DNA from 2 places in the Billgrantia desiderata genome. Region 1 is predicted to be linked to the other one. Evidence: predicted binding sites of a transcription regulator. Region 1 holds the regulator's gene; the other holds the start of a gene.

Evidence for each region. The regulator FliA, encoded in region 1, starts transcription of late flagellar genes. The targets are predictions, from matches to a motif close to CTAAAGTTNNNNNNNNNNCNGCCGATA.
Region 2: flgM (flagellar biosynthesis anti-sigma factor FlgM) is a predicted target of FliA. The motif match lies at 7,204-7,230, and genes of this name have one in related genera.

What each region holds. Positions count from the first base shown of each region.
Region 1 covers NZ_FNVC01000020.1:52,342-67,732, reverse strand. Annotated here, with positions in the region: gene cheY (chemotaxis response regulator CheY) at 1-245, shown strand, start outside; gene cheZ (protein phosphatase CheZ) at 285-959, shown strand; gene flhB (flagellar biosynthesis protein FlhB) at 1,129-2,325, shown strand; gene flhA (flagellar biosynthesis protein FlhA) at 2,322-4,403, shown strand; gene flhF (flagellar biosynthesis GTPase FlhF) at 4,407-6,629, shown strand; gene C4S71_RS16460 (hypothetical protein) at 6,711-7,214, shown strand; gene C4S71_RS16455 (flagellar protein FlhE) at 7,211-7,627, shown strand; gene C4S71_RS16450 (RNA polymerase sigma factor FliA) at 7,691-8,398, shown strand; gene C4S71_RS16445 (EAL and HDOD domain-containing protein) at 8,454-9,665, opposite strand; gene C4S71_RS16440 (EAL domain-containing protein) at 9,766-10,542, opposite strand; gene C4S71_RS16435 (motility protein A) at 10,797-11,621, shown strand; gene C4S71_RS16430 (OmpA/MotB family protein) at 11,608-12,294, shown strand; gene argF (ornithine carbamoyltransferase) at 12,312-13,232, opposite strand; gene C4S71_RS16420 (Grx4 family monothiol glutaredoxin) at 13,398-13,748, shown strand; gene C4S71_RS16415 (HPF/RaiA family ribosome-associated protein) at 13,995-14,633, shown strand; gene rnt (ribonuclease T) at 14,668-15,333, opposite strand.
Region 2 covers NZ_FNVC01000002.1:316,187-331,577, reverse strand. Annotated here, with positions in the region: gene C4S71_RS03920 (flagellar basal body P-ring protein FlgI) at 1-951, opposite strand, end outside; gene C4S71_RS03915 (flagellar basal body L-ring protein FlgH) at 986-1,678, opposite strand; gene flgG (flagellar basal-body rod protein FlgG) at 1,743-2,525, opposite strand; gene C4S71_RS03905 (flagellar basal body rod protein FlgF) at 2,572-3,327, opposite strand; gene flgE (flagellar hook protein FlgE) at 3,363-4,643, opposite strand; gene flgD (flagellar hook assembly protein FlgD) at 4,702-5,394, opposite strand; gene flgC (flagellar basal body rod protein FlgC) at 5,400-5,807, opposite strand; gene flgB (flagellar basal body rod protein FlgB) at 5,839-6,252, opposite strand; gene flgA (flagellar basal body P-ring formation chaperone FlgA) at 6,436-7,125, shown strand; gene flgM (flagellar biosynthesis anti-sigma factor FlgM) at 7,265-7,546, shown strand; gene C4S71_RS03870 (flagella synthesis protein FlgN) at 7,543-7,992, shown strand; gene C4S71_RS03865 (sensor domain-containing diguanylate cyclase) at 8,158-10,182, opposite strand; gene C4S71_RS03860 (putative bifunctional diguanylate cyclase/phosphodiesterase) at 10,430-12,175, shown strand; gene C4S71_RS03855 (amidase) at 12,195-13,601, opposite strand; gene C4S71_RS03850 (SDR family oxidoreductase) at 13,686-14,648, opposite strand; gene C4S71_RS03845 (Crp/Fnr family transcriptional regulator) at 14,812-15,391, opposite strand, start outside.

The DNA.
Region 1 (15,391 bases):
GTTCGTTCGAGTTCGTGGTGTCCGACTGGAACATGCCCAATCTCGACGGCCTGGAGATGCTCAAGCAGATTCGCGCCGATGCCGCGCTCAAGGATCTTCCCGTGCTGATGGTCACGGCCGAGGCCAAGAAGGAGAACATCATCGCGGCTGCTCAGGCAGGGGCCAGCGGCTACGTGGTGAAGCCTTTCACCGCCGCCACGCTGGAAGAGAAACTCAACAAGATTTTCGAAAAACTGGGCAAGTGACGCCGGCTGGCCAGTCCTGCTTGCGAAGGAGGCAACAAGATGAGCGCAAACGAGTCGACCGGTGCTGCCGGTGAAGACCTGGTCCAGCGCATCGGCCAGCTGACTCGCATGCTGCGGGAAAGCATGCGCGAACTGGGTCTGGACAAGGAGATCGAAAAGGCGGCGGAAGCCATCCCCGATGCGAGGGACCGGCTCAATTACGTTGCTACCATGACCGAGCAGGCAGCCGAGCGCGCTTTGAACGCCATCGATCGTGCCCAGCCGCTGCAGGACTCGATCAGCAGCGGCGCCGAGTCGCTGGACAAGCGCTGGACCGAGTGGTTCGCCGAGCCCAAAGAGCTCGACGAAGCGCGCGAGCTGGTCAAGGAGACGCGCTCCTATCTGGCCGAGGTTCCCGACAAGACCCAGGCCACCCAAAAAGAGCTGCTCGAGATCATGATGGCCCAGGACTTCCAGGACCTGACCGGCCAGGTGATCAAGAAGATGATGGACGTGATCCGTGAGATCGAACACCAGCTTGTTCAGGTGCTGATCGACAACGTACCCGAGGAGATGGCGCGCGAGAGCATGCAGCGCAAGGCCAACGACCAGTGGGAGAACGACGCGCGGCGGCGGGAGGAGGGGCTCAAGAATGGCCCGCAGATCAAGCCCGGCGCCGATGTGGTCACCAATCAGGATCAGGTGGACGATCTGCTCGACCAGTTGGGTTTCTGAATGTAGCAAGGCGTCTTTCTGTCCCTTCGCATTTACGTTTGAACCTCGATACCTTTCCCTGCGCTGAGGGTCGTGGCCGATAAGGCCACGATCATCGGCGCTTTTTGGCGTATCGTCATCCCCCCGTTGACGCCACAATGGCCACCGTGCGGAAAAGTGTGCGGGAGCCATGGCCGACCAGAGCAGCGATCAGGAAAAGACCGAAGAGGCCACGCCTCGACGCCTAGAGAAGGCGCGCGAGGAAGGTCAGGTCGCCCGCTCTCGAGAGCTGACCACCTTCATGCTGCTATTGGGTGGTGTGGTGGGCATGTGGTCGATGGGGGCGCTGCTCTACGATCAGCTCGGGTTGGTCATGGAGCAGGCCTTTCTGTTCGAGCGGCGTCAGGCCTTCGAGACCGGCCCCATGCTGAGCAACGTGCTCGACCTGGGGACTCGCACTCTGCTGACCATGCTGCCGCTGTTCCTGTTGTTGACGGTGGTGGCCCTGGTCGCGCCGGCGCTGCTGGGCGGCTGGCTGATTTCGGCCAAGTCGCTCAAGCCGCAGATGTCGAAGCTCAACCCCTTCAAGGGTCTGAAGCGCATGTTCGGCACCCAGGCGCTGGTCGAGCTGTTCAAGGCGGTGGCCAAGTCGACGCTGATAGGCGGGGTAGGCATGGCCTACCTCTACTTCAACCGCGGCGAATACCTGTCGTTGATGGACCAGCCAACCACCCAGGCATTGGCCCGAGCGTTGATGATGGCTGCCCAGGCCTGCGGACTGATGGTGCTGACCCTGCTGGTGGTGATTCTGATCGACGTGCCCTACCAGCTGTGGAGTCACGCCAAGAAGCTGCGTATGTCCAAGGAAGAGGTCAAGCGCGAGCACAAGGAGTCGGAGGGCGACCCGCACGTCAAGGCGCGGATTCGCTCCCAGCAGCAGGCGATGGCGCGTAGCCGCATGATGAGCAAGGTACCGGAGGCCGACGTGATCATCACCAACCCTACCCATTATGCCGTGGCGTTGCAGTATGACGAGACGCGCATGGGGGCTCCCCGCGTGGTGGCCAAGGGCGCCGACATGGTGGCGGCACGTATTCGTGAGCTGGGCGCGGAAGCCGGCGTTCCGCTGCTGCAGGCACCACCGCTGGCGCGGGCGCTGTATCATCACGTCGATCTGGACCGCGAGATTCCGCTGGATCTGTATACCGCCGTGGCGGAAGTGCTGGCCTGGGCCTTCCGTCTCAAGCACGTTACCCAAGAGGGGGGAGAGGTGCCGCCTACACCCGAAGACTTGCCCATTCCGGAGAGCCTGGCTGTGCCGGCTACCGACGCGGCCGATGGCATAACTGACCAGGGACCGTCCGTGTCCGATGGAGCGCGTCGATGAAATCCCTGAGCCATATTATCGGGCGTCGTGACTGGCTGGGCGACGTGCGCATGAAGCTGCTGGCCGGTCCGATCCTGATCATCATGATCCTCGGCATGATGATCGTGCCGTTGCCACCCTTCGCGCTCGACCTGCTGTTCACCTTCAATATTGCGCTGGCGGTGATGGTGCTGCTGGTCAGCATGTTCACCCAGAAGCCGCTCGATTTTGCCGCTTTCCCGGCGGTACTGCTGTTCACCACGCTGCTGCGGCTGTCACTCAACGTGGCTTCGACCCGGGTCATCCTGATGGAAGGCCACCAGGGCGGTGATTCCGCGGGCAAGGTGATCGAGGCCTTCGGGCAGTTTCTCATCGGCGGCAACTTCGCCGTGGGCCTGGTGGTGTTCCTGATTCTCGTCATCATCAACTTCATGGTCATCACCAAGGGCGCGGGGCGTATCGCCGAGGTCGGCGCGCGTTTCATGCTCGATGCCATGCCCGGCAAACAGATGGCCATCGACGCCGACCTCAACGCAGGCCTGATCGGCGAAGAAGACGCACGCAAACGGCGTGCCGAAGTGGCCCAGGAGGCCGATTTCTACGGCTCAATGGACGGTGCCAGCAAGTTCGTGCGTGGCGACGCCATGGCTGGCCTGGTGATCATGGTGGTCAACATCATCGGCGGGCTGCTGATCGGCATGCTGCAGCACGGCATGGGTTTCGGCGATGCCGCCAAGACCTACACCCTGATGACTATCGGCGACGGCCTGGTGGCCCAGATTCCCGCCCTGATCATTTCCACCGCTGCCGGTGTGACCGTGTCTCGCGTGAACACCGAACAGGACGTCGGCCAGCAGATGATCAGCCAGCTGTTCGTCAACCCCCAGGTCATGGTGCTGGCGGCGCTGGTCATGGGTCTGCTTGGCCTGGTGCCCGGCATGCCCAACCTAGTGTTCCTGATCTTCACCGGCCTGCTGGCCGGCCTGGCCTGGATGCTGACGCGCCAGAAGGAGCAGCAACTGGTGGAGCAAGAACTCAATACCGAGCCACCACCCCCGCCCGAGGCACCCGAGGCCAGTTGGGACGACGTGCAACTGGTCGACACCCTGGGGCTGGAGGTCGGTCATCGCCTGATTCCGCTGGTGGATCAGCGTCAGGACGGCGAGCTGCTGGGCCGCATCAAGAGCGTGCGCAAGAAATTCGCCCAGGAGGTCGGGTTCCTGCCCGCCGTGGTGCACATACGCGACAACCTGGAGCTGGGTGCCAACACTTACGTGATCACCCTGAAGGGAGCCGAGATCGGCCGCGCCGAAGCCTTCCCGGGGCAGTGGCTCGCCATCGACCCCGGTCAGGTCACCGGCCAGCTGCAGGGCAGGGCAACTTCCGACCCAGCCTTCGGCCTGCCGGCGATCTGGATCGACGCGGGTCAGCGCGAGCATGCCCAGGTGTATGGCTATACCGTGGTCGATGCCGGCACGGTGATCGCTACCCATCTCAACCACTTGCTGCACCGTCATGCGCCCGAGATGCTCGGCCGCCAGGAGGTGCAGAAGCTGCTCGACAAGCTGGGCGAGGAGCAGAAGTCTCTGGTCGAGGATGTCGTGCCCAAGGCCGTCAACCTGACGGCGCTGCAACGTATCCTGCAGAATCTGCTGGAAGAGGATGTCTCCATTCGCGACATGCGTACCATACTGGATACGTTGGCCGAGTACGCCCCGCATCAGCAAGACACCAGCGAGCTGACGGCGCTGGTACGCATTGCCCTCGGGCGGGCAATTACTCAGCAGTGGTATCCAGGCCGCGATACGCTGAACGTAATGGGTCTGGATGCCCAGCTCGAGCAGGTGCTGATGCAGGCGATGAACGGCAACGGAGCGCTCGAGCCTGGGCTTGCAGCGACGCTGATGAGCCAGGCCGAACAAGCCGTCGAGCGGCATGAGGCCAGCGGGGAGCCGCCGGTACTGGTGGTTCAGCACAGCCTGAGACCGTTGCTGGCCAGGTTCCTGCGTCGGCGCATGCGCCACCTGGTGGTCATGTCACAGGCGGAGATACCCGATGATCGGACACTGCGCGTCACGACGCTGGTGGGAGGTCGATAAGCGATGAGTGTGATGCGGTTCCTGGGAGCCAACAGTCGCGAAGCCATGCGCCAGGTGCGTGCCGCACTTGGTGACGAAGCGCTGATTCTGGCCAATCGACATACCGAACAGGGGGTCGAGATTCTGGCGATGGCCGAGTCGGCTACGCCGACGCCCAGTGAGGCGATTCGTCAAAAGCAGCCCGAGCCCGCGGCCCCCGCTGGCCAAGCGATGCCGACCGGTGCAGACCCGGCCCAGGCTCAGGTACAGGCCTTCGAGACCATGAGTGCCAGGTTGCTCGAGGAGATGCGTGACATGCGCGCTCTGCTGGCGCGCGAGAGAAGCCGACCGGAGGCGGGCGGCGCGGCCGGCGAGCAGTTCGTGCGGGCAATGCTCGAAGCGGGTTTCAGCCCGGCGCTGGCCGAAGAGGTCGTCGCGTCGTTGCCGGAAGAGCTGGCTGGTGTCGAAGCGCTGGACGAGCGTGCCATGGCTTGGCTCTTACGTCAGCTGTCCAAGCGACTCGAAGGCCTGGACGACGAAGCCGCCTTCATGGACCGTGCCGGTATCGTGGCGCTGATCGGTCCTACCGGCGTAGGCAAGACCACCACTACGGCCAAGCTGACGGCACGCTACGTCATGCGCCACGGCACCCGGCCGGTGGCTCTGGTGACCACCGATAGCTTCCGCATCGGTGCCCATGAGCAGTTGCGTATCTATTCGCGGCTGCTCGACGTTCCCATGTACGCCCTCAACGCCGACCAGCCGGTGTCGGATCTGCTCGAGCGGATGAAGGGCAAGTCCTGCGTCATCATCGATACGGTGGGTATGAGCCAGCGCGATCAGCGCGTGATCGAACAGATCGGTCACCTGCGCGGCGGCAACACCTCGGTGCGGCTGGTGCTGCTGCTCAATTCTGCCAGTCAGCCGGAGACCCTGGAGGAGGTGGTGGTGCGCTATCGTCAGGCGGCCCAGGCGGCCGGTGGCGAGCTCAATGACTGCATCATCACCAAGCTGGACGAGGCGGGCAGACTGGCCCCGGTACTGGACATCGTCATGCGCCACGGGCTGCGACTGCTGTTCGTCTCTCACGGCCAGCGGGTGCCGGAGGACATGGCCCTGGCCGAGCCCGTCTCGCTCATCGAGCAGTGTCTGGCCAATCGTGTGCCCCTGGCTCGTTCCACCACCTCGCCGACGGCCGCAGACATCTCCTCGCGCGGTGCCGGCAATCTGCTGGGGCAGGGGCGCCGCCTGGCAACGGTGCTGCAGGCGTTGCGCCAGCGCTTACCGGCCTTCGACGGGCTGGAAGCCGTATGGAATCTGCTGGGTCTGCCGGCTTCCGTGCAGCAGCAGCGTCTCGATGCGCTACTGGCAGATCATCCCCGAGCCGGCCAGGCTCACGGCATGCTGTGGAGCGAGCGGCGACGCGTTCCTGGCGAGCACTGGGCGATGCCCGACGTGGCACTGAATGCACAAGGAACCTGGCTGGCGCTGCCGCTGTTGCAGCATCGCCAGGTGGCGGGCCAACAGGCCCGTCTCGAAGGCGCGTTGCAGCACCACGTTGCCGGTGTGCATCTGATGAATGGGCTACCCGATGCCGAGGCCGGCGACTGGCTGGAGCGTCAGGGCCTGTCCTGGTGCAGCCAGGTTCGGGGCAGCTTGCGGGTCGCGCATGTGAGCGAGCGTTACAGCTTGGCTGCGCTGGAGCCGATGGCCGAGGCCGCCGGTCAGGTTCGCTGCCGTTTCCGCGGCGCGCCTGCACGCCTCATGCTCGCCACGCTGCCGGTAGAGGTGAATTTCAAGGGCGGCCGTCGCGAGCGGTCGGGCTTCGACGCGCAGGCTTGGTTTGGTGAGATTCGCGATGCAGAGAGCGGAAAGGCTCTGGCCAGACGCTATTGGATCGTACCCGCCGGGCTGAGCCGCGACCCCGAACCGCTGCTGCTTGCGCTGCTGCAAGCCGATGTGCTGCCGCAACTCGCACGCCGCGCCTGGCAGCGTCTCGAGCCGACCGAGGCTGGCGACCTGCGTGCCGATGTTCGCCTGCTTATGGCCAGCGGTCTGGCCACGGTGGCAGCCCACCTCGACCTTGCCGAAGACGAAGCCGCCATGGATCTCAGAGCCGAGCTGCTGGGTCTTGGCGGTGGGCGTCGCCGACGCCGAGACGTGGCGCTGCTCGAGTCTCTGCTACAACTTTTCCTGGTGCGCGATGCCATTCGCCACCTTGGCCTCGGTGAACGGGAGACAGGCTAGATGGGATGGGACCAGGCCGCAGGCTTGCGCCAATGGGCAAATGGAACGACGCAGGATGAGTGCCCGACACACGTGGCCGAGATGCTGGTCGAGCTGGCCACGGGAAACAAGTCGGAGAATACCCGGCCCAAGCGGGCCAGCGCCCAGCCTGCCGCTGCCAAGGCAGCGCCTGTGCCGCCGCGGTCAGCGGGCAGTGCGCGGGAGCGGACGCTGATGGTGCTGGGGTTGCCGGGCACTGCCGAGCGACACACCGCACGGGTCAGCGAATTGCTCGAGAGCTGGGCCCAGGAGGGACGGAGCTGGGTGGGCGATCCCGGTACCTGGCGTATCGTGGCGCTACCGATTGCCAGCCCGCACCTGTCGCTGCTGGCAGCACAGCAATCTCAATGGGCACTGTGGATAGACGACGACCTGGAGGCGTTCCGCCGCGGCTATCGCATGCTCAAGCAGATCGCCGAGCAGGGTGGGCCGCGACGCTTGATTGCCGTGCATCCGCCGGGCGTGGGGCGGCAGGGGCTGCTGAGCAATCTCCAGTACGTTGCGCAAGCGTATTTCGATATCGAACTGTTGGTATTGGCGAGATGAAACCGTTCAGCCTGCGGCAACTCTGTTTTCTGACTCTTGGCGGGCTGTGGGCGGGCCTGGCTCAGGCGGCCGGCAGTTGGGTGGCCACGGCTCCTGCGGTGCAGGTCGTCATGGCCGAGCGACCCGCCATGTCCGCTGCCTTGTTGCCGCCATCTCCCGAACTGGCACGTGGGCAGGTGATGGGCCGCGTGGTCTGGCAGTTTGAGTCGCCCGCCGGCAGGGAGGTGAATGCCTGGCTCTGCCACCCGGGGGACTGCATTCGCCTGCCCGGGCCGCGAGGGCAGACCGAGGCCCTGGCCGGGGTGCCGGCCGATACACCACTCAACTTTCAGTTTTCACTGCAGGAGCGAGGGCAGCGTGCCGTAACTCTGCAGGGGCTGCAGGTGATCGTGAATCACGACCTCCTGCAGTGATTCTGACCCGTCGAGCGCCGATCGGCATCGCTCGAGGGAACCGTCAGCCGCGAGAGCAAGAGCATGTACACAGCACGAGGCAAGATCGAACAGGCAGACCTGCTGGAGGAGTACCTGCCGCTGGTGAGGCGCCAGGCGCTGTCCATGCAGGTTCGACTGCCGGCAAGTATAGAACTCGATGATCTGATCCAGGCCGGCACCGTAGGGCTGCTCGAAGCGATGGGCCGCTTCGACGCCACTCAGGGTGCGAGTTTCGCTACCTTTGCCAGCCAGCGTATCCGTGGCGCCATGCTGGACGAGCTGCGTAGCCGCGACTGGCTTCCTCGCAGCGTGAGGCGTAACGCCCGGGCGGTCGACGAGGCCGTGCGCAGTCTGGAGCAAAAGCTCGGCAGGCCGGCAGAAGAGCTTGAAATAGCCGCCGAGCTCGACATGGAGCTCGAGGAGTATCGCCAGCTGCTCAGCGATACCAACAGTGGCCACCTGCTGCCCTTCGAGGTGCTCGTCTCGGAAGGCGCCGAGCCCGGCATCGAGGACGCCTCGCTCGACACGCCTTACCACATACTCATCGACGAGGAGCGGCGCCAACAACTGGTGGATGGCATCGAGGCACTGCCCGAGCGTGAAAAGCTGCTGATGGCACTCTATTACCAGGAAGAGCTCAACCTGAAGGAAATCGGCGCCGTGCTCGGTGTCACCGAGTCGCGAGTGTGCCAGCTGCACAGCCAGGCGGTAAGCCGGTTGCGGGCACGCTTGGCGGACAGCGACGCCTAGGTTTTTCCAAAGGTTTTCCCAAAGCCAACGGCGCAGGCAGGCATCTCTCGCAAGCCTAGAGGTTGTCCATCAGCGCCTTGGTGCTGGTCAGGGCATTCATGTAGCACCCGTGCAACTGGTCGGCGGGCACTTCTTCGAGGGCTTCCTCGACCTGGCGTTCGTGGTTCTCGCACAGCACCAGCACGGCGCCGAGAGGTCCGCTGCGATACTTCAATGCATTGATGATCGATTCACCTAGAGGCAGGTGGTCGAGCAAGGTGTTGCGATCCTCTTCGAGCAGGGCATCCATCATCGAGAACAGTCCGGTGGTGAAGGCATCCTCGGGATCGAGAGCGGGGAAGGGGGCCGCCAGATAGCGACACATGAAGGCGCGGATCAGTGCCATGCGCAGCACGATGCGGGACGAGGGCTGCAGGCTTGCCAGGGTCAGGGTCAGAATCAGCCGGCGCAGTTCGATCAACCCCAGGATTTGTACCGCGCGATGCAGATCGACCGCCTTGCCGCCACGGTTGAAATAGGAGGAGTTGGCGCGGCGCAGAATCGCCACATGCAGATGGGGCACCTGCACCACCAGCTCGTGCAGTCGGTTGAGGTCACTGCTGTCTTCCTCGTAGAGCGCGCGAATCAGGCGAATCTGGGCGGCACGGTTGCCGTGGCGTCCTCGGGACGGCGAGGCAATGAAGCTGGGGCGTGCCAGATAGTCGCCGTCGTAGTAATCGCAGCCCATCATCTGGTACCGCTCCAGGGCTGCGCGGCTGTCGAGATTTTCGACCAGCAGCTTGATATTGCGAGCCGGGAGCTTTTCCAGCGTCTTTTCATCCAGTTCGTTGGGTGAGGTCAGCTGTATGATGTCACAGTGGCCGAGCAGCACCTCGGGATCCTGCTTGAACAACCGAGAAGGCACGATGACCCGGTAGCCTCGCTCGCGAATGTCGTCCAGACGCCCGAGCAGCTCGTTATCCAGCGTACGGGCCTCGGCAACGCCAAGCGCCAGCCGCGGTGCCGGGGTGGGCAGCAGTTCGGGGCGATCGAGCCATTCCAGGGGTAGGTCGACGAACAGCGTCCTGTCGCCCAACAGTCCGGCATCGCCAAGCTCGTAGACGGCGCTGGCCAGAGCCCGGGCGGTAGCGGACATGAGATCCTCGACTTCATCCTCGGCGTCGCTGCGCCGGGTGTAGACGAGGCGATCCGCCACATGATGGTGGCTGGCATCGTGAATCGGATGGAGAGCGATGGTGAAAGGCTCTGTACCCCTTTGCTCGGGCATGTGGCTTGGCTCCCTGCTGAGTGTTGCAACACCCAGGTATGTTCTCATGTTTCCAGATATGACGGCGGCTCCGGCACCGCTTTTATTGCGATTGCAGCTTCTACAATGCCTGGCGCAGCGCCGCGAGGCTGGGCGTGAGGTCCGGCGCGAGACTCTCGAGGGCGGGGCGGGCATGGAAGAATCCCTGCTGCTTCGGGATGCCGTTGCGACCGAGCCACAGCGCCTCGTCACGGGTTTCCACGCCCTCGGCAATCAGGTCGATACCGAGCTCTCCGGCGAGGCCGACGAGGGCTCTGAGTATCGCCTGTCGGCGAACGTCGCTATCACAACCCATCACCAGGGCGCGGTCTATCTTGAGCCGGTCCGGGTGCAGTACCGTCAACAGATCGAGATTGGCAAAGCCGTTGCCGAAGTCATCCAGGGCAGTGGTGAAGCCCATGCTGCGATAGGCTTCGATGATGTTGCGCAAGTGCTCCTGATCCTGCACCTTTTCGCTCTCGGTTACCTCGAACACCAACCGCTCCGTCGGCCACCCAACCTTCTGGGAAATGGCCAGCGTTGCCTGAATGCACGCCTGGGGTTCGTAAACGGCATTAGGCAGAAAATTGATCGACAGGCTCTCGCGCATGCCGAGCCGGCTGGCAAGCTCGATGGCGCGGATACGGCAGGCCTGGTCGAAGCGGTAGAGCAGGCGGGGCGTCACCTTGGCCAGGATACTGGCTGCAGACTCACCGGCGGGCCCCCTCACCAGAGCCTCGTAGGTGACGATCCTGGCCGAGGTCAGCTCGACGATCGGCTGGAAGGCCATGGTGAAGTCGAAGGGCAGCTCGCCTTCGCAGCGCTCGCAGTGTCCCTCCTTCTCAACGCATCGATGCATGGCAACTCCTTCCCGAGCCTGTTCGGTATCGTCTGCGTGTTTGAGCAGTGCAGTGCACTCACCGTCTCGTCGAACCGTCACCGGTCAAGCCCACCTGCCCATCCTATCGGCAGTGCTGGGGAAAACTTTAGCTGCTCAGGAAAAATTGATCTGTATCAATTGTTCATGGGCAATCCCGTTATCGAACTAAAGCGCTCGCTATCGCTGCCGATATTTTTCGTTAGACTCGATGCCTGCGCATCTCAGGAGCCTGAATGAATCCCTCGACCATCATCGGCATGTTTGCCAGCATCGTGCTGCTCGTCAGCGTCTTGTTCTTCACTGCCGAATCGCCCCAGAGCTTTCTCAACCTGCCGGGATTGGCCATCGTGCTGGCGGGCACCATGGCGGCCACCTTCATCAGCTACCCGCTCAAGGAGGTCGTCAGGGTGGTGCGCCTGGTGGGGCTGGTGTTTCGGCGCGAGAACACCTACATAAGGGACGACATCAAGGAACTGGTCGACATTTCGCGGCTGTGGTTCAAGGGCGACGTCAGGGCCGTCGAGGCAGCGCTGGAGAAGGCGCGCAATCCCTTCTTGCGCACCGGCATTCACCTGGTCATTGCCAACACCAAGGAAGAAGAGATCTTCGATCTGCTGCGCTGGCGCATTGCCCGGCTCAAGGCCCGCGAGCACGCCGAGGCGCAGATATTTCGCACCATGGCAACCTATGCGCCGGCATTCGGCATGATCGGCACCCTGGTGGGGCTGGTCAACATGCTCGAGGTGATGGAGTCCGGCGACCTGCACGTGATCGGGCCGCGTATGGCCGTGGCCTTGCTGACGACCTTCTACGGCATCCTGCTGGCCAACCTGGTGTTCAAGCCGATCGCCGTGAAGCTGGAGCGGCGCACCGAAGAGCGTCTGATCGCCATGAACATGGTGCTCGAGGGCATCTCGCTCATCACTAAGCGGCGTCTGCCGTCGTTCATCGAGGAGACCCTCAACTCCTTCGTGGCCAACTATCACGACGAGATCCGCGATCCCAGCGTGGCCAAGCGCGACGTTATCGACGATCAGGTGCAGAATGCTCGATCGTAGCACCCGCAACGTGCTGCATCCCCCGCCCACCGGCGAGGGGGAGGAAGAGAGCTGGCTGGTCAGCTACCTGGACGTATTGACGCTGCTGATCACGCTGTTCGTGCTGCTGCTCTCGCTGGCCGGGAACGGCCTGGCCGTGCAGGGCAGTCGCCATGGCGGCGAGGTGGCTACGGCGATCACGCCCCAGGCCGAGGCGGCGGCACGCATGGTGGCGGGAGCGGGGCTCAAGCCACAGCATGAGGGATTGCAGCCACGCTTGCCGAGCCTGAACATCGAAGGCGTCAGCGTCGCCGAAGGGCAGCGCGGCATTACCCTGCGTATCGATGACAACCTGCTGTTCAGCAGCGGCCAGGCCACCCTGACGGCACAGGGGCGCGAGGTCCTCAGCGGCTTGCGCGAAACGCTGGAAAGATTCGACGGGGACATCTCGGTCGAGGGACATACCGACGACATTCCCATCGCCACCGCCCAGTTTCCCTCCAACTGGGAGCTCTCTTCAGCACGTGCGATCGCCGTGCTGCGCTATCTCTCCGAGCTCGGGGTGCCCACCCAGCGGCTGAGAGCGGTGGGCTATGCCGACACACGTCCTATGGAGAGCAACGACTCCATCCAGGGGCGTGCCGCCAACCGGCGCGTCGAGCTGCTGTTGCATCAGGAACTGAGGGATAGCTAGGGGGGCATCGAGCCCCCTCAGTGATCGACCCGACCCAGCAGCAGGAATTCGATCAGTGCCTTCTGGGCATGCAGGCGGTTGCCGGCTTCCTGCCAGACCACGGCGCGCGGATCGTCGAGCAGCGTCTCGCTGATCTCCTCACCGCGATGGGCCGGCAGACAGTGCAGGAAGAGCACATCCGGCTTGGCCTGGTCGAGCAGCGCCTCGCTGACCTGGAAGCCGGCGAAGTCGGCTTCACGCTTGGCCTGTTCCTCTTCCTGGCCCATCGAGGCCCACACGTCGGTGGTGACCAGGTCGGCACCGGCCACGGCTGCGGCAGGGTCGCGCAACAGAGTGACCCGGTCGCCGGCGGCAGCGAGAATGTCCTGGCGCGGCTCGTAGCCCTCGGGGCAGCATATCCGCAGCTGGAAGTCGAACTGCCGCGCGGCATTGATCCACGAGTGGCACATGTTGTTGCCGTCGCCGATCCATACCGCCGTGCGGCCGCGCACGCTGCCGCGCAGTTCGGTCCAGGTCATCACGTCGGCCAGCAGCTGGCAGGGGTGGTAATCGTCGGAGAGCGCATTGATCACCGGTACCGAGCTTGCCGCGGCATAGGTCTCGAGGCCGGCATGGGAGAAGGTGCGAATCATGACGATGTCGACCATCTCCGCGAGCACCCTGGCCGTGTCCTCGATCGGCTCGCCGCGACCGAGCTGAGTGTCGCGCGGCGAGAGGAACAGCGCGTGGCCACCGAAGTGCGCCATGGCGGTTTCGAACGAGACCCGGGTGCGCGTCGACGACTTCTCGAAGATCATCGCCAGCGTGCGATTGGTGAACGGCGCGTAGACAGGCCCTTGTGCGCGCAGGCGATTCTTGATCGTGATGGCGCGCTGGATCAGGTAGTGCAGCTCGTCGGGACTCAGGTCCAACAGGGTCAGGAAATGGCGTGTCGCCATGGCGATCTCTCCGCGCGAAAAAACCACCATCCTATCCAGCCTGCGGGGGATGCGCAATTCGCCCGTCGTCAGTAGAATGGAGCCATGAGCAAGAGGTTGAGTGCTGCACTCGGGTATTTCCCACCCAGCATCCTCGGCCACCATATCTTCCAATAGGGAGCGCACATGAGCACTACCATCGAGAACATTCAGCGCCAGATCAGCGAAAATCCCATCCTGATCTACATGAAGGGCACGCCCCAACTGCCGCAGTGCGGCTTTTCCGCCCAGACCGTGCAGGCTCTGATGTCCTGTGGCGAGCGCTTCGCCTTCGTCAACGTGCTGGACAACCCCGACATTCGCGCCGAGCTGCCCAAGTATGCCAACTGGCCGACCTTCCCCCAACTGTGGGTCGAGGGCGAACTGGTGGGCGGCTGCGATATCGTCACCGAGATGTATCAAAGTGGCGAGCTGGAAAAGCTGATCAAGGACGCGGCGGCCCGGGCCAACGCCAACGAGGAAGGCGGCAACGCCTGATCCCGTTTTCCAGGGCACGACAAGGCCCACGAGCTTCGGCTCGTGGGCCTTGTCGCTATTGGGCAGGTGCTTGTTCGCTTACTTCGAGTTACCAAAACCCAGAGCAGAGTCGATTGAAATCCTTCGGCCCCACTACCACGCTGAACGGGGCAAGGCCCGAAATGGATTCAGGCATCGGGCGGCAACGAACGCAGGCCGGTTGGCCGGAACAGCGTTCGCCGCCTCCTGAGATGGCAGGGAGGAAGCATGCAGACACCCTTGGAAATCACTTACCAGCATGTCTCGCGCTCGGCGTGGATCGATGAGTACGTACGCTCTCGCGTGGCCAAGCTCGAACACTTCAGCAAGGACATCGTCTCTTGTCGCGTCACCATCGAGCAGACGCAGAATCCTCACAAGACCGGCAATCCCTACCGGGCGCTTGTCGAGGTGGTCTTGCCGGCCAAGGGCGAGCTCGTGGCCGAGAAGAGCGACAAGGTGACCGACCCCCAGGTCCAGCTTCGCCCTATCATTCGCAACGCCTTCGAAGCGATGGAGAAGCAGCTCAAGAAGCAGACCGCCAAGCGAGACGGCAAGGTCAAGCAGCACAACGACGAGCCGCTGCCACCGGTGGCGACGGTAGTACGCATGTTCGAGAAGGATGGCTACGGTTTTCTCAAGAGCATCAGCGGCCAGGAATATTACTTTCACCGCAATGCAGTGCTGCACGGCGACTTCGACCGGCTGACCGTGGGCACCCGAGTACGTTTCGAGCCCAACGAAGGCGACGAGGGGCTACAAGCCAGCTCCATACAGATCATCGACAAGCCCGGCGTGGGCGGCTCGGCGGATGGTGAGGATGACCTCGACATGCCCGCCGGCTGGGAGCAGGAGCCCCGTCACTGAGAGTCCTGTAGCACCGAGAGCCCTGTAGCAGGCGTCAGAGCTCCTCGAGACCCTGCTCACGCTGCGCCAGCGCCCAGCCGCCCAGGTCCTTGTAGCGGTTGACGATGGCGCAGAACAGCTCGGCGGTACGCTCGGTGTCGTAGCGTGCCGAGTGCGCTTCCTGGTTGTCGAAGGGGATGCCCGCCGCACGACAGGCTCGGGCCAGAACCGTCTGGCCGTAGACCAGTCCCGAGAGACTGGCGGTGTCGAAGCTGGAGAAAGGGTGGAAGGGGTTGCGCTTGATGCCGCAGCGGTTGACCGCGGCATTGAGGAAGCCGTGGTCGAAGGCGGCGTTGTGGCCCACCAGCACGGCGCGGGTGCAGCCGTGGGACTTGATCGCCTTGCGTACCGGGCGAAAGATCTCGCCCAGTGCCTCGGCCTCGGAAAGTGCGATCTTCTGGCGCAGCGGGTCGTCGAGCTTGATGCCGGTGAAATCGAGCGCCGACTGTTCCACGTTGGCACCGGAGAAAGGCTGCACATGGTAGGCGTAGGTAGCGTCGGGCATCAGGTTGCCTTCCGGATCCATCGTCAGCGTCACCGCGGCGATCTCGAGAATGGCGTCGCGTTCGGCGTTGAAACCGCCGGTTTCCAGGTCGACCACTACCGGCAGGAAACTGCGAAACCGCTGGGCCATCAACTCGCGGGTGATCGCCTCGCTCATGCGCCTCTCCTCATCACTTCCCTCTCGCTGCCTGTCGCTGTCGTCGTGTCGTCTCGGT
Region 2 (15,391 bases), on a different contig from region 1:
ATCGGGCACGACCACGGTCTCGCCCGTACCGAACGGCGCCGGCTGACTGACCAGGAAGCGGGTGTCGATGACGATAGACAGGTTGCCGTGGGCCACGGCGGCACGCCGCAGGGTCACGGCACTGTTCATCACCACCGAGCCGGTACGGGCGTTGAACACTACCTTGGCCGGCGCCTCCATCGGCGTAACGCGGATGTTCTCCACCTGAGCCATGAAGTTGACCCGGGAGTTGGGGTTGGTGGGGCCATCCAGGGCGATGACCCGCCCGTCACGCGCTGCGGCCACCGGGCGACCGAACTCGTTGTTGATGGCGCTCACCACCCGCTGCGCGGTGCCGAAATCCGCCTGCTTGAGCTCGAGTTCGAGCAGACCGGCGTTGGCGCCGAGGTCCAGCGGTACTTCGCGCTCGACCATGGCCCCACCGGGGATGCGCCCGCCGGCCAGCTGATTGACCTGTACCTGGGCACCCCCCGCCTGGGCTCCGGCACCACCCACCAGCAGGTTGCCCTGAGCAATGGCGTAGGTATCGCCGTCGGCACCCTTGAGCGGGGTCATCAGTAGAGTACCGCCACGCAGGCTGCGGGCGTTGCCGATGGAAGAAACATTGATGTCGAGCCGCTGCCCCGGGCGCGAGAAAGGCGGTAGATCGGCGGTGACCATTACCGCGGCCACGTTGCGCAGCTGCATGTTGGTGCCCGGCGGTACGGTGATGCCGAGCTGCGAGAGCATGTTGGTGAGGCTCTGCCCGGTGAACGGCGCCTGCATGGTCTGATCGCCGGTGCCGTCCAGCCCGACCACCAGGCCATAGCCGACCAGTACGTTGTCGCGGACGCCGGCGAAGTTGGCGATTTCGCGGATGCGTTCGGCCTGAGCCGGCAGCGCCAGCAGACAAAGCCATGTCAGCAGCAGGAGTTTCTTTGCCACCGAAGTGAAACGGTTTGGCTTGGTCATCATGGAGTCGGTCATGGTCGCCTCGCTCACTTGCTCAGAAAGGCGAAATATTGAGGAAGAAGCGCTGCAGCCAGCCCATATGCTGCGCTTCGCTGATATAGCCATTGCCCACGTACTCGATTCGCGCATCGGCCACGGACGTGGAAGGCACGGTATTCTGGCCGGTGATGGTGCGCGGATTGACCACGCCGGAGAAGCGGATGAACTCGACCCCCTGGTTGATGGCGATCTGCTTCTCGCCGCGCACCCGCAGGTTGCCGTTGTGCATCACCTCGAGCACCGACACGGTGATGGTACCGGTCATGCTATTGCTGGCCTGCGAACCACCGCCGCCGTTGAAGGCGCTGCTGCCTGACATGCTGCCGGAAAGATCGATACCCTGCGCGGCCAGCCGTTCCAGCACATCGGGCAGGGCTGAAATGTCGAGCTCCGCCGAACCGTTGCGACTCATGTTGGACTGAGAGTTCTTGCTGGCGCTGACCTGCTCGTCGAGCACGATGGTCAGGATGTCCCCCACCATGCGCGGACGGCGATCCTCGAACAGCGGCTGCGAGCCACGCTGAGCCTGGTAGATGGAGCCGTTGGCCGCCCGAGGCGGTGGCTCGGCGATGAAAATCTGCTCCTGCTCGCCGACCACCGAGGCGCGCGGCACCTGAGCGCAACCACCCAGTGCCAACACCGCCATGGCTACCGCCGCGATGGCCACACGCGCGGCCGACCTTCCCATCACTTTCATTGTCTCTCGCTTCCGGCAGTACGTTTCACGCCAGGGTCTTTCATTGATGACAGGATCAGAGCTGGCTCAGGCGCGCCAGCATCTCGTCACTGGTCTGCACGGCACGGCTGTTGATCTCGTAGGCACGCTGGGTCTGGATCATGCTGACCATCTCCTCCACCACGTTGACGTTGGAGGTTTCCACGTAGCCCTGGAACAGCCGGCCGGCGCCGTTCATGCCCGGCATGGTCTCGTTACGCGGCCCCGAAGCGGTGGTTTCCATATACAGGTTGCCGCCGATGCTCTCGAGGCCGGTCGAATTGACGAAAGTGGAGATGGTGATCTGGCCCACTTCGAGCGCCTGATTCACGCCCGGCTGGGTCACCGAGACGATGCCATCCTCGCCGATGGAGATCGACAGAGCGTTATCGGGAATGATGATGGCCGGCTCCAGCGGATAACCGTTGGCGGTCACCATCTGACCGTTCTCGTTGAGCTGGAAGCTGCCATCGCGGGTGTAGGCGGTGGAGCCGTCCGGCATCAGCACCTGGAAGAAGCCATTGCCGTTGATCGCCAGATCGCGGGAGTTGTCGGTCTGCTCGAGCCCGCCCTGGGTATGCAGACGCTCGGTGGCCACCGGACGCACCCCGGTACCCACCTGCATGCCCGAGGGCAATCGATTCTGCACGTCATTCTGGGCACCGGGCTGACGCAGGTTCTGATACAGCAGATCCTCGAACACCGCCCGCGAGCGCTTGAAGCCGTTGGTGCTGACGTTGGCCAAGTTGTTGGAGATGACATCCAGCTTGACCTGCTGAGATTCCAGGCCGGTCTTGGCCGTCCACAGTGACTTGATCATGTTTCTTTTTCCTCGACCCTACGGGCCTCGGCTCCGGGGGGAGCCATCAGCCTTGGATGGAAAGCAAATTGTTGGCCCGCTGGGCATTTTCATCGGCGGTGCTGATGACCTTCATCTGCATCTCGTAGCGCCGGGCCACGTCGATCATGGCGACCATGGCCTCGACCGCACTGACGTTGCTGCCTTCCAGTGCACCGCTGGCAAGGCGCGCCTCGTCATCGGCTTCCAACGCCACCGTTTCCCCCTCGGCGTTGGGCGGCATGCGGAACAGGCCATCGTCGCCGCGCAGCAGCGCCTGTTCAGGCGTCACCAGCTTGAGCCGGCCCACGTCGACCAGGGCTTCGGGCCCCTCGCCTTCACCGATGGCGCTCAGGGTGCCATCGGCGCCGACGGTGACGCTCGACCCCAGCGGTACGATGATGGGGCCACCCTCACCGATCACAGGGCGCCCCACCACTGTCACAAGACCGTCGCCGTCCACCTGGAGATCGCCGCGGCGAGTGTAGGCCTCGGTACCGTCGTCCGCCTGCACGGCGAGCCAGGAGTTGGCTTCCAGCGCCACGTCCAATTCACGCCCGGTACGGGTGATTGGACCCGGGCTGAAGTCGCTGCCCGGGGTGGTGGCAGCTACCGACACCCGGGTCGGCAGCGCGGCTTCACCCTGCACCGGCACCGCCCGCATGGCGTGCAGCTGGGCGCGAAAGCCGCTGGTCGAGACGTTGGCCAGGTTGTTGCTGACCACCGCCTGCCGGTCCATGGTCTGCTTGGCCCCGCTCATGGCGGTATAGAGAATGCGATCCACGGTTCAGGCTCCCTTGGCGTTTGACATCAACACGCTTAGCGCAGGTTGATGGCAGTTTGCAGGAGTTCGTCCTGGGTCTTGATGGTCTGCGAGTTGGCCTGGTAGGCCCGCTGCGCCACGATCATGTTGACCAGTTCCCGGGCCATGTCGACGTTGGAGGTCTCGACTGCGCCGGAGACGATGCTGCCCAACAGGCCGCTTCCGGGAGCGCCGACCAGCTCCTGGCCGGACTCGTTGGAAGCGCGCCAGACGTTGTCGCCGGCGGGCGTCAGCCCCTCCGGGTTACGGAAGGTAGCCAGAGCGATCTGACCGGCGGGACGCGACTGCTCGTTGGAGTAGTTGCGCATGATGGTGCCATCTTCATTGATGGTGATACCGACGAAGCTGCCCGAGGTATAGCCGTCCTGAACCAGCTGACTGCTAGTCGAGGTGTTACCGAACTGGGTGGTACCTGCCAAGTTGAACTGGAAGTCAAGGGGGACCGGAGCGCCACCGAGAGGGGTCGTGTCGTCGCTGGCGAACTCCAGTCTCAGGGCATTGGTGGCAATTGCATCGCCGTTGTTGTCAAATATCTGGCTAATGGTGCCATTCGCATTGAAGTTAATGCTGAAGTCATTGGCTTCGTCGTAATAGCCATCCATCGCTACTTTGGCATTCCACGAGTTGGCTCCCACCTTCTCGTAGTAGACGGTGATGTTACGCGGATTACCAAGCGAGTCGTAAATGGTGAAGTTGTTGGAGTAGTGATAGTTGATCTCTTGGCGATTAGCAGGATCGTCCGGATCACTCATGTCAGTGATCACTTCTACCTGACTCGTATCCTCTCCAGCCACCTTTCGGGCATCGAGATTGAGAATTGATGACACGCTGCCGGTCGCTCTTGCAGCCATTTCATCGGCAGCCACGTTCAATGGCACCGGTTGGCCACCTACCTGCACTTGTCCTTGGGCATTCAGGCCATAACCCATGATTTGGTAACCCTGGGCATTGATCAGATCACCATTGGACCTCATGGTTAGCTGCCCATTACGCGAGTAGACCACTTCACCGCTGGTATCCATGAAGCGGAAGAAGCCATTGCCGGCCACCGCCAGGTCCAGGTTGCGGTTGGTGGACTCGATGTTGCCTTCGTTGAAGTTCTGCAGCACGGCGGAGACACGCGTGCCCAGACCCACCCTGGAGTTGGCGAAAACGTCGGAGAACTGGACGTTGGAGCCCTTGAAGCCCACGGTCTGGGAGTTGGCAATGTTGTTGCCGATCGCGCCCAGTTTCTGCGACTGGGAGTTCAGGCCACTCAGTGCTTGTGAAAAACTCATGTTTCGTTCCTCTGCCTACCGGCTGAATGTGCCGCTATGCGCGGTTCTAGTGTCTAAATCAAAGTATCTGCTTGATCTGGTCGAGCCCGACCTGGCCATATATGGCGCCCAGGTCGAGCTTCACACCACCGTTCTTGTCCGGCGGCGTCACACCGCCAACCACGGCGTAGTTAAGAGTGCTGGCGTTGATCGCCTTGCCGTCGCTGGTGGCTTCGACGCGTACGCGATAGGAACCCGAGGCGGCTGCCTCGCCCTCACTGGTACGGCCGTCCCAGGTGAACGATTCCACCCCCGCCTTGACCGGCCCGATGTCGTAGCGGTTGATCACTTGGCCACTGGCGCTGGTGATCACCACACTCACGTTGTCAGCCGACTGGGGTAGCTCGATACCGAACGGGGTGGTGTGCAGCTCACCCTCCTCGCCATGCTCGAGCAACAGACGGTCGCCCGGCACCAGCACGCCCTGGCCGATCAGCGCCGTGGCCTGCAGCATCTGGCCGGCATTCATCTGCTCGGTGATGCCCTTCAACGTCTTGTTGAGGTCCTCGATGCCGCTGACCGTATTGATCTGCGCCAACTGCGTGGTCATCTCATGGTTGTCCATGGGATTGAGCGGATCCTGGTGCTGCATCTGCGCGATCAGCAGGGTCATGAAGTTGTTGCGCAATTCGGCCGACTGGCTGGCATCGCGAGAACTGGGACCGCCCTGGTTCAGGCGCGAGACGACGTTGGCATCAATGGTAGTGGACATGGTGATCAGCCCTCGCCCAGCGTGAGTGTCTTGAGCATCATCTGCTTGCTCGTGTTCATGACCTCAACGTTGGCCTGATAGGAGCGCGAGGCGGAGATCATGTTGACCATTTCATGGACCGGCTCGACGTTGGGCATCGTCACGTAGCCCTCTTCGTTGGCCAGCGGATGTTCGGGGCGATACTCCATACGCATGGGCGAAGGGTCCTCGACCACCTCGCGCACGCCGACGCCACCGATGCCGTGCCCGCCCTGCAGGCGCGATTCGAACAGCACCTGCTTGGCACGGTAGGCCTGGCCGTCGGGGCCGGCCACGCTGTCGGCGTTGGCCAGGTTGCTGGCGGTGACATTCATGCGCTGGGACTGGGCGCTCATGGCCGAGCCGGCGATATCGAACACGGAAAACATCGACATGGTAAGATCTCTCTTCCTTTGATCCGGCCTGTTATTCCGGCTGCATGGCGTTCTTCAGCCCTTGGATGCGGCTGTTCATGATGGTCAGCGCCGCCTGGTAGCGCACCGCGTTGTCGGCGAACTGGGTACGCTCGCGATCCATGTCCACGGTGTTGCCGTCCAGACTGGGCTGATCGGGAATGCGGTAGAGCAGCTCCTGTCTGGGCGCCGACATGCCCTGGCCCGCCAGATGGCGCTCGGAGGTGCGCGCCAGCGAGAGTCCGCCGCTGGACGTCCGCCCTTGCTCGACCGCCTTCTTGAGCTCGCTGGCGAAGTCGAAGTCGCGCGCCTTGTAGTTGGGTGTATCGGCGTTGGCGATGTTGCTCGCCAGCACTTTGTGACGCTGCTGGCGTAGCCCCAGCGCCTGCTGGTGGTAATTAAAGGCGGCCTCGAGCTGGTCGATCATGCCGGCACTCCCCGTGCGTAACCCTGATTGAAGACATACGGAACTTCTTGAGGTTGAAGAGTAACGACGCCCTTGTCACATCAATGGCAGAAACAGACCCCTTTTCATCGCTCATTTCCGCTGTTTCAGCCCACCGGTGCCAGCTAGAATCCTGCCACTACCCATGCTGGACGGTCCCGCCCAATGCACCTTACCCGCTTAGCCCTGCTGCTACCGACACTGCTGGCCGGCCTGTTGTCGCTACCGGCCGCTTCGGCCGACGACGGCGAGCTGCTGCAAGCCGTGCACGGTTTTCTCCATGAGCAGGCCAGCGCGCTGGGTGACGAACTCATCATCGAGCTGCGCCCCCCTTCCGCTCGGCTACCCACCTGCGAATCGCCCGCGCCTTTCCTGACACGCCCCGGCGAAGTCCCGCTAGGCCGCATTTCCGTCGGCGTACGCTGCGGCGACGATGGCCGCCAGGTGCGCTACCTGCAGGCCGAAGTCGGAGTGATCGGCGAATATCCCGTGCTCGATACCCCCCTCTCAGCTGGAGAGACGGTGCGGCGCGAGCATCTGGTCATGCAGTCGGGCAATCTGGCCGAACTTCCGAACCGTGCGCTGCTCGAAGTCGACCGGATCGTCGGACAAGTGGCAACGCGGGCGCTCAGCCCAGGGCAGCCGCTGCTGGAACATCAGTTCCGCAACCTGCCGTTGGTAGAAAGAAATCAGCGGGTGGTGGTCGAGGCCAGGGGAAGAGGGTTTCGTATCGCCCGCGAAGGGCAGGCACTGGAGCCTGGTGCGCTAGGCGATCGCATTCGGGTTCGTTTCGACAACCGTGAAGTCATGACCGCAGAGGTGGTCGGAGAAGGCACCCTTGTCGTAGACTTCTGACACGGGTCGTCGCACCTCGAGGCACCCTTGAACGGGATGGCCAGCTTCGCCCGGGAAACTCGTGCCGAGAAATCAAGCCTAAAGTTATCCCTCGCCCTGCCGATAGCAGGTAAAAGCATTCGGTCATGAGGCCATTAACGTGAAGATCAACAGCCAGAACCCCCTGACTCGCCCGACCCAGACGCAACCGCGCGAGGAGGCTCAACCGGTCAAGGGCGCTACCCCCTCGGGGCAGCAGGAGCCCGGGCCTTCGGCCGCCACGCATCTGAGCCAAAAGGCCACCGATGCCTCCCGCGATATCGACAAGGCGCGTGTCGAGGAAATTCGCGAAGCCATCCGCGAGGGCCGCCTGGAGATCCGTGCCGAGCGCATTGCCGATTCGCTGATCGAATCCCTGTCAGCCGAGAGCCGCAAGGCATGAGTCTGGCCAAGCTTCTCCAGGAACAGCAGCAGCGTCTGAGCGAGATCGTCAAACTGCTCATGCGCGAACGAGCGCTGCTGGCCAGCGCCGATATCGAAAGCGAGACCCTCGTCGAGGTTGCCAAACGCAAGCAGGCGCTGCTGGCCCGCCTGGAAGCGAGCGAAAAGCTGCGCCAAGGCGTTCAGCAGCGCCTGGGCTATGCCGATGGTGCCGCGGGCGCCCATCAGGCAGCACTCGATGCAGGCTGCGAAGAGGCTTGGATGCAGACTCTTGAGATGACCCGCGAAGCTCAGCGACTCAATACGCTGAACGGCGAACTCGTTGCCCTGCGCATGGAGCAGAACACCCGCCTGCTCGATTTCATTCATCAGGCCGCAGAGAAGACCGTGTACCGCGCCAGCGGTCGTGTCGCGGCGCAGACAGGACGCATCAACGCATCGGTCTGATACGCCAGCGTCCAGCGTCGGCTGGCAAGCCCCGCGCATTTTCCTTGCACGTCACCTTTTCACTATCCCTTGCCCCCTTCGCCCGTGAATCTGCCCACATGATGCATGTGGGCGTCATGCCTGCCTATCAACCAGCCACGGCCCCTCCCATCACCACAGGCCATCTCACCACAAGCTGTCGATCAGGTCGTCGTCCGAGGTCGTGACCACCACGGCGTTGCGACCGTCGGCCTTGGCCTGGTAGCTGGCCCGATCGGCGCGCGCGAACACGGACTCGATAGCGTCGTCACCCTCCTGCAACGCCGTGACCCCCATGCTCAGCGTAATACTGTAGGTCTTGCCGGCGTTACTGACGGTGACCTCGGAAACGGCGCGCCTCAAGGATTCGGCAATTTCTCCCGCCTGCTTGAGGGTACAGCTGGGCAACAGCACGGCAAACTCATCCCCACCCTGGCGGGCGACATGGTCGCTGCGCCGCACCTCCCACGCCACCACCTGGGCGACACGCCGCAGCATCTCGTCACCCAGGGCGTGACCGCCTTCGTCATTGATCGGCTTGAAGTGATCGAGATCGAACAGGATCAGCACGGAGGGGGTGCCGGTCTTGGAGTATTCAGCCAGCGCCTCTTCCAGGCGCCGCTCGAAGCCGCGACGATTGAGCAGCCCCGTCAGCGGATCGTGCTCGGCCTCCCAGCGCTGTAGCGCCTCCTGCTGCCGCCGTTCGGTAATGTCCTTGACCATACCCACGAAACCCAGCGGCTGGTCGTTGCCCAACACCTGACTCGCATGCACCTCGACCCACAGCGTCACGCCATCGGGATGCAGGAAACGCAGTTGGCGAACGAAGTCGCTGCCGGTGGACAAGGTGTAGCGCCACATGTCCTCGGTGCCACGGCGGTCGTCGGGATGAATTCGCTCCCACAAGTCGCGGGCCTCATGAGTCACCTCGAGACCGAGCAGCTCGAGCAGCGCCGGGTTCAGGTAATTGATACGCCCCTCGAGATCCGCCACGAACATGCCGATGGGGGTCGAACCGAGTACGGCGTCGAGAAAAGCCTGTCGATCTCGCAGATGCTCCAGGGCGGCAAGCCGCTCATGCTCCAGCCGGTTGAAGCTGCCGGCTACCTGACGCAGCTCGTGCATGCTGGTCGATAGCTCGAGATAGCGACGCTCTCCTGCGCCGACCTGAGCGATCTGCCGCTCCAGACGGTGCAAGGGCCTTAGCAGCCGTCTCACCAACCAGCGCATGGTGATGAGCATCAAAACAGCCAGCGCCAGCCAGGCCCACCACAAGCGCGCCAGAAAATCGCCCAGCGGGGCCTGTACCTGGGCCTGCGGAATGGCTACCTTGACGATCCAGCTTGCCGGCCAGATCTGACGATACGCCATCAGCGCCAGAGTGCCTTCTCCGCTCGAGGCAATGGCTTCCCCTTGCCAGCCGTCCAGCGCCTGCTGCAGGACATCGGAATGTCCCAGCGCTCGGTCGAGAACTCCCCCCCCGGCGCGACGAGGGTGAAAGAGCGCTTCACCAGTCGCAGTGAAGACAGAAACATAGCCATCGTCACCCAGCCGGATCTCCTCCAGACGGCGGAACAGACCGCCATGGGTGAGGTTGATCATCCCACCCACCACGCCGTTGAAGTCACCCTGATCATTGAAACGAGGGACCAGCATCAGGACCAGGGAGTCACCACTGGCCCTGCCGATGAAAGGCTGGCTCACATAGGGCCAGGGTGAATGGCGCAGCATGCGGAAATATTCCGTCGCTGCGGTTTCGAGCCCCGTACGCCCCGGCACGATGGGCCAGTCGGCCACGACACGCCCATCGATATCGGCGACCATCAACCCTTCGAACCACTCCAACAATACCTGGGCATTCTCCAGCCGTGCCGGCACCTCCTCCACCGGTACATTGCGCAACCCTTGCTCCAGTCGCTCCAACGCACGCAGCCGGCGTTCGACCTGCTCGGAGAGATCGTTGGCGATCAGTTGGGATTCGTAACGCAGGTGCGCCAGATTGGCATCGTCGACGAGCCCCTTGCCGAACTGCCAGGCCAGCAGCAGAACCAGCCCAACGATGACCAGCCAAGTCATGGCCAGACCCGCCAGCAGGCGTCCCTGTAGCGAGCAGATCGAGCGAGCCAGGACCCCGATACGCGCCGGTACGTGCAAATAAAAATCCTCTGACAAGGTGGATGGCGCCTGCCGAGCAGGTCAGACAGGCTTTGCCGCCTTCCCCTGGCAGCCCCGCGCATTGGGAAGCAGATTTCTCTTTCTCTTATCGGCACACCCAAAGCGAACTTGAGCCCCGGGGGAAGATCGAACAATGTTACCCAATGACGCATTTCCCTTCTCAACGGAAGGCTTAACGCCTCAAGTTCAGTCCAATGAGGACGATATAACTCCTAGGCAAGAACACATTGGTGACAACACATAAATGAACCATCACGGCAACCGCCCACCGGGCAAGCAGGCCCAGTCCTTAGCCCAGCACCCCGCCCGGCTGGTGAAAGATGCCTTCGAGCAGAGCCAGACCGGCATGGTCATCACCGATGCCGAGGGGCGCATCACGATGGTCAACGACGCCTTCTGCCGTATTGCCGGCAGCGACAGGGCAGAGACGACCGGCTGGCCGATCGAGCATTTTTTCGTTTCGCTGCGCCCTTTTTCACGTCTCCCCGGCGCGGGAGACAGCGCGCAGACCACGGCACTCTCCTGGCAGCAGGAGGTACTATGCCGGCAGAACAACGGCGAATCGGTGCCGGTTCTGATGCTGGTCGACACCTTGCTCGACGAGCGGAGCAAGCCGCGCGGCCGCCTCTACTCTTTCGTGCGCTTCACCACTCCGGGCGGGGAATTGCTGGACGATCGACACTGGATACACATCGACCCGATGACCGGTCTGCCCAACTGGTTGCTACTACGGGATCGCCTCGATCACGCCTTGGCACAGGCGGAACGTGCTGACACTACACTTGCCCTTCTATTCATCGATGTCGACCGCTTCAAGTCAATCAATGACGCGGTGGGTCATATCGAGGGTGACCGCATACTCGGGGAGATCGCCCGACGGCTGCAACAGGAGGTGCGCAGCAAGGACACCCTCGCCCGGCTCGGCAGCGACCAGTTCGTGGTGCTGCTGGAAAAGGACGGTACCGCCGAAGCAGCCCAGGTGGTGGCGGAGCGTCTGCAGGAAGCCCTGGAGCCGCCTTTCACCAGCGAGGATCGCTACCTGCTGTTGACCGCCTCGATCGGCGTAGCGCTATACCCCGGCGATGCAGAGGATGTCGAGACGCTGATCCAGGCTGCACGCAGCGCCATGTTCATGGCCCGCAAGAAGGGGCCGGGGCGACTCGCCTTCGTGGACCACCGCCTGACCTCGCGACTGAAAGAGAAGTACCGGCTCGAGAGTCAGTTGAGCGAAGCCATCCACCTGCCGGACCGGCACTTCGCGCTTCACTACCAGCCCGAGTTCGATCGCAACTCGCTGCGCTGTACCGGTCTGGAAGGCATGCTGCACTGGAAGCACCCCGAGCGCTGGCAACAACCACCAAACCATTACCTCGACGTGATCGCACGACTGGGGCTCGGCGTTCGCCTCAACCGCTGGTTGATCCAGGCAGTCATCGCCGACCATCGCCAGTGGAGCGACGACGCTTCGCCCCTGGCCCAGCTGCCGATCTCGCTTCACCTATGCGAGGCGCACCTGGCACAGGACACCTTCGACAGCCGTCCCCTGGACCATTTCCTGAGGCATCTGGACACGACGTCATTCGAGTGGCTGACCCTCAAGGTTCCCGCCCAGGGCCTGGGCAACGACCTGGACATGGCCGCACACATGCTCAAGCGGCTCGAACAGCTCGGCATTCGCCTTGCCGTCGAAGAGCTCGGCAGCACCCCGGTGGATCTTGCCTGGCTGTCGCGCCTGCCCTTTCACAAAGCGACCGTCGACGCACGGCTGGCACGCGCGCATCGCGATGGAAGACGCCTGGTCGAGGCATCATGCCGCATGCTCAATTCCCTCGGCATCGAGCCCGTGATCGTCAGCGTAGATGACGAAACGGTGGCAACCGACATGGAAGCCACCTCCGCTCGTCTGGTCCAGGGCAACCTGTATTGCCCCGCCATGAGCGCCAAAGCCTTGGCAGCATGGCTCACCGAGCACCAGCCCCCCGAGGAGTGACACACCCTGCGGGTCGCTCTCATACCTGATTCGGCCGCTCGGGAAAGGTGGGCGGATAGGCCTCCAGGTAAGCTTGGCTGACGCGCAGCACGCGTGCGTCGTCATGCTTGCCACCGGCCAACTGGAAGCCGACCGGCAGACCACCCGATGTAAAGCCGCAGGGAATGGAAGCGGCCGGCTGCTGGCTGAGATTGAAGGGATAGGAAAACGGCGCCCACTCCGCCCAGTCGCGCATGCCACTGCCCGGCGGCACATCGTGATGAAGGGGGAAGGGGCGCACTGCCACCGAGGGCGTCATTACCAGGTGATAGCGCTGGTTGAAGTGCTCGAGCCCCTCCGTCAGCCGCGCCCGATCCCTGAGCGCATAGAACATGTCAAGTGCACTGAGCCGTTCCGCCCGCTTCGCATCCGATACCAGGCCACTGTCCAGCAGCCGTCGCTGGCGTTCACTGTGCTCGCGATAGACGGCAAGCGAAGCGGTGAACCAAAGAGTATTGAAGATGCGGATAGGCAACTCGAAGCCGGGATCGACCTCCTCCACCACAGCCCCTAGCGCTTCCAGACGATGGGCGGCCTGACGCACGCACTCGGCGACCTCCGGCTCCACCCGGGCATAGCCCAGGGTAGGCGAAAAGGCGATGCGCATGCCCTCGATATCCTGACCCAGCTCCTCCCCCCAATCGGCAGGCTGACCGCGTAGGGCGTAGGGATCGCGATAATCGTAGCGCCCCATCACGTTCAGCATGCGCACCGCATCGGCCACGGTTCGCGTCAGCGGCCCAAGGTGGGAGAGCGTCGGCTCTTTGGACCGAGGCCACTCCGGCACCCAGCCGAAGGTGGGCTTGAAGCCGAACACGCCGGTAAACGAGGCGGGTATGCGGATCGAGCCGCCCGAATCGCCTCCCTGGTGAAGCACGCCCATGTTGAGCGCCGCAGCGACAGCGGCGCCACCGGACGAGCCCCCCGGCGTCAGCCGCGTATCCCACGGATTGGCGGTGGCCCCGAAGACACGATTGTCGGTGATGGCCTTCCACCCGAACTCCGGCGTATTGGTCTTGCCCAGAATCACCGCACCGGCCTCGCGGAGCATGCGGGCCGGCGGCGAGTCCCGCTCGCAGGGGGCATCCGACACCGTCAACGACCCCTTGCGCGCCGGCAAACCGACCGATTCGGTCAGATCCTTCAATGACACAGGGATACCGTCGATTGCACTCAGCGGCCGGCCTTGCTGCCAGCGCTTGTTCGACGCCTCGGCAGCGGCTTCGGCGCCTTCCCGATCGACCAGTACATAGGCATTGACGGCTTCGTTGAAACGTTCGATGCGCTCCAGCGCCGCGCGTGTCGCTTCCAGTGGTGACGCCTTGCCGCTCTCGAACAGCGCCCTCAACTGGCCCGCATCCATGGCCCCCAGATCGGTATCGCTCACAAGAACCTCCTTTTTTCCAGTGAGACACTACTGATTGTGGAAAACAGACGGTCGTCGGCGCAACCGCACGGCAGCAGAACCCCTTCAGCGCCTCCTTGCCAACCAGCGCCCCACCATTAAGGCGGCAACTGCCGAAGTCGCTGCCAGCGCCCCCTGACGCAGCCTCGATGAGCGATAGCCGCCGTCGATCCGCCGCTCACCCTCAGGTGGCTGGAACAGGTTGCCTGACGACCTGGGAATTGGCCTGGCATGACGCACCGAGCCATCGACCAGCGCGGCATTGATGATGCTGTAGCCGGGAACGAAGCGGGCAAACAACGATATGACGGCGGGGAATCCGACGTAGACACTGTGGCGTGGGCGTCTGGCCAGCCCAACGATGGCTTTCGCCGTGCGCCGAGGATCGTAGACCGGGGGCACCGGCTTGATCGCCCGGCCGGTGAAGTTGCCACCGTCACGAAACCCGGGCGTATCCATGACGGAAGGATAGACGTTGCAGACGTACAGCTCAGGCCACTGCCGGAGTTCGCCACGCAGGCTGTCGGCGAAGGCACGAAGGCCGAACTTGGCGGCACTGTAGGAAGCGGCATAGGGCTGCGGCGCCCAGCCACCCAGCGAGATGTTGTTGATCAGGATACCGTGCCCCTGGCGCTTGAAGTGCGGCAGTATCGCATGAGCGCCGCGCAGCCCGCCCAGCAGGTCGGTCTGCACCACCTGCTCGTGGACATCGAGCGGCACCTCCTCGAACGGCCCCAGCGCGCCGACCCCGGCATTGTTGACCCAAATATCGATGCGACCGGCCAGATCGACGGCACTCTCCGCCAGACGGGCCATGTCGTCGCTGCTGCTGACGTCGGCGACGACGATACGCGCCTGACCGCCCAGGCGATGACACGCCTCGGCAACGTCGTGAAGGGCGTGGCGATCACGCCCGGCCAGGAAAAGTGCCGCGCCATGGCGGGCAAACTCGTAGGCGGTCGCCCGGCCTATACCGCTGGAAGCCCCCGTCAGCACGACCACCGCATTGCGCAAGTCTCGCAGATGCATTCACTTTCCTCCCTGAAGACGAATCGCATGTGAACCATGACGCCGCGACACACGGGACGCAGGCCCACCCTGCCTCCCAACGTAGTCGCATCATGGGAAGTCGGCGCAACGAAACGAAGTCGGCTTCGCAAGCTTGGCGACGTCAATCCCACATCGCCCCTTTTCATTGAGCGGCGACTGAGACCCTAGCTGTCGCACTCTTCTCCAGATGAAGGTAGTGGGAATCGAATTCACCCACCTCCATCAGCCTCTTCAGGTCAGGGACGGTCAGACTCATTCTTCTACTCTGAATCAGCCCCTTGCTACGGAGGGCCTTGAGCGCCCGGCTCATGTGCACCGCACTGAGACCCGTTGCATCCGCCAAGTTGGCCTGTGTAATCGAAAATTCGAAGGTACCACTCTCAACCAACCCAACCGCCTCCAAGCGCACCGAGAATTCACAAAGAAGATGAGCGATCCGGGTGTAAGAGTCTCGCCGCCCGACATTCAGCACCCATTCCCGCAAGATCGATGCGCCTACCAGCGTATCGCGCCAGAAGGCGGCGGAAAGGCGTGGATAGCGCTCGCAGACACGGCGCAGGTCCTCGACTTGAAAGAACCCTACCGTGCACGGGCTAATCGAAGCGATACTGCAATCGATCCGTTTCAGGTATAGGGTTTGCAGATCCGGGATGTCACCAGGGATATGTAACGCCATGATTTGTCGATGGCCATCTGGTGTCAGCTTGTAGCTGCTAGCGAAG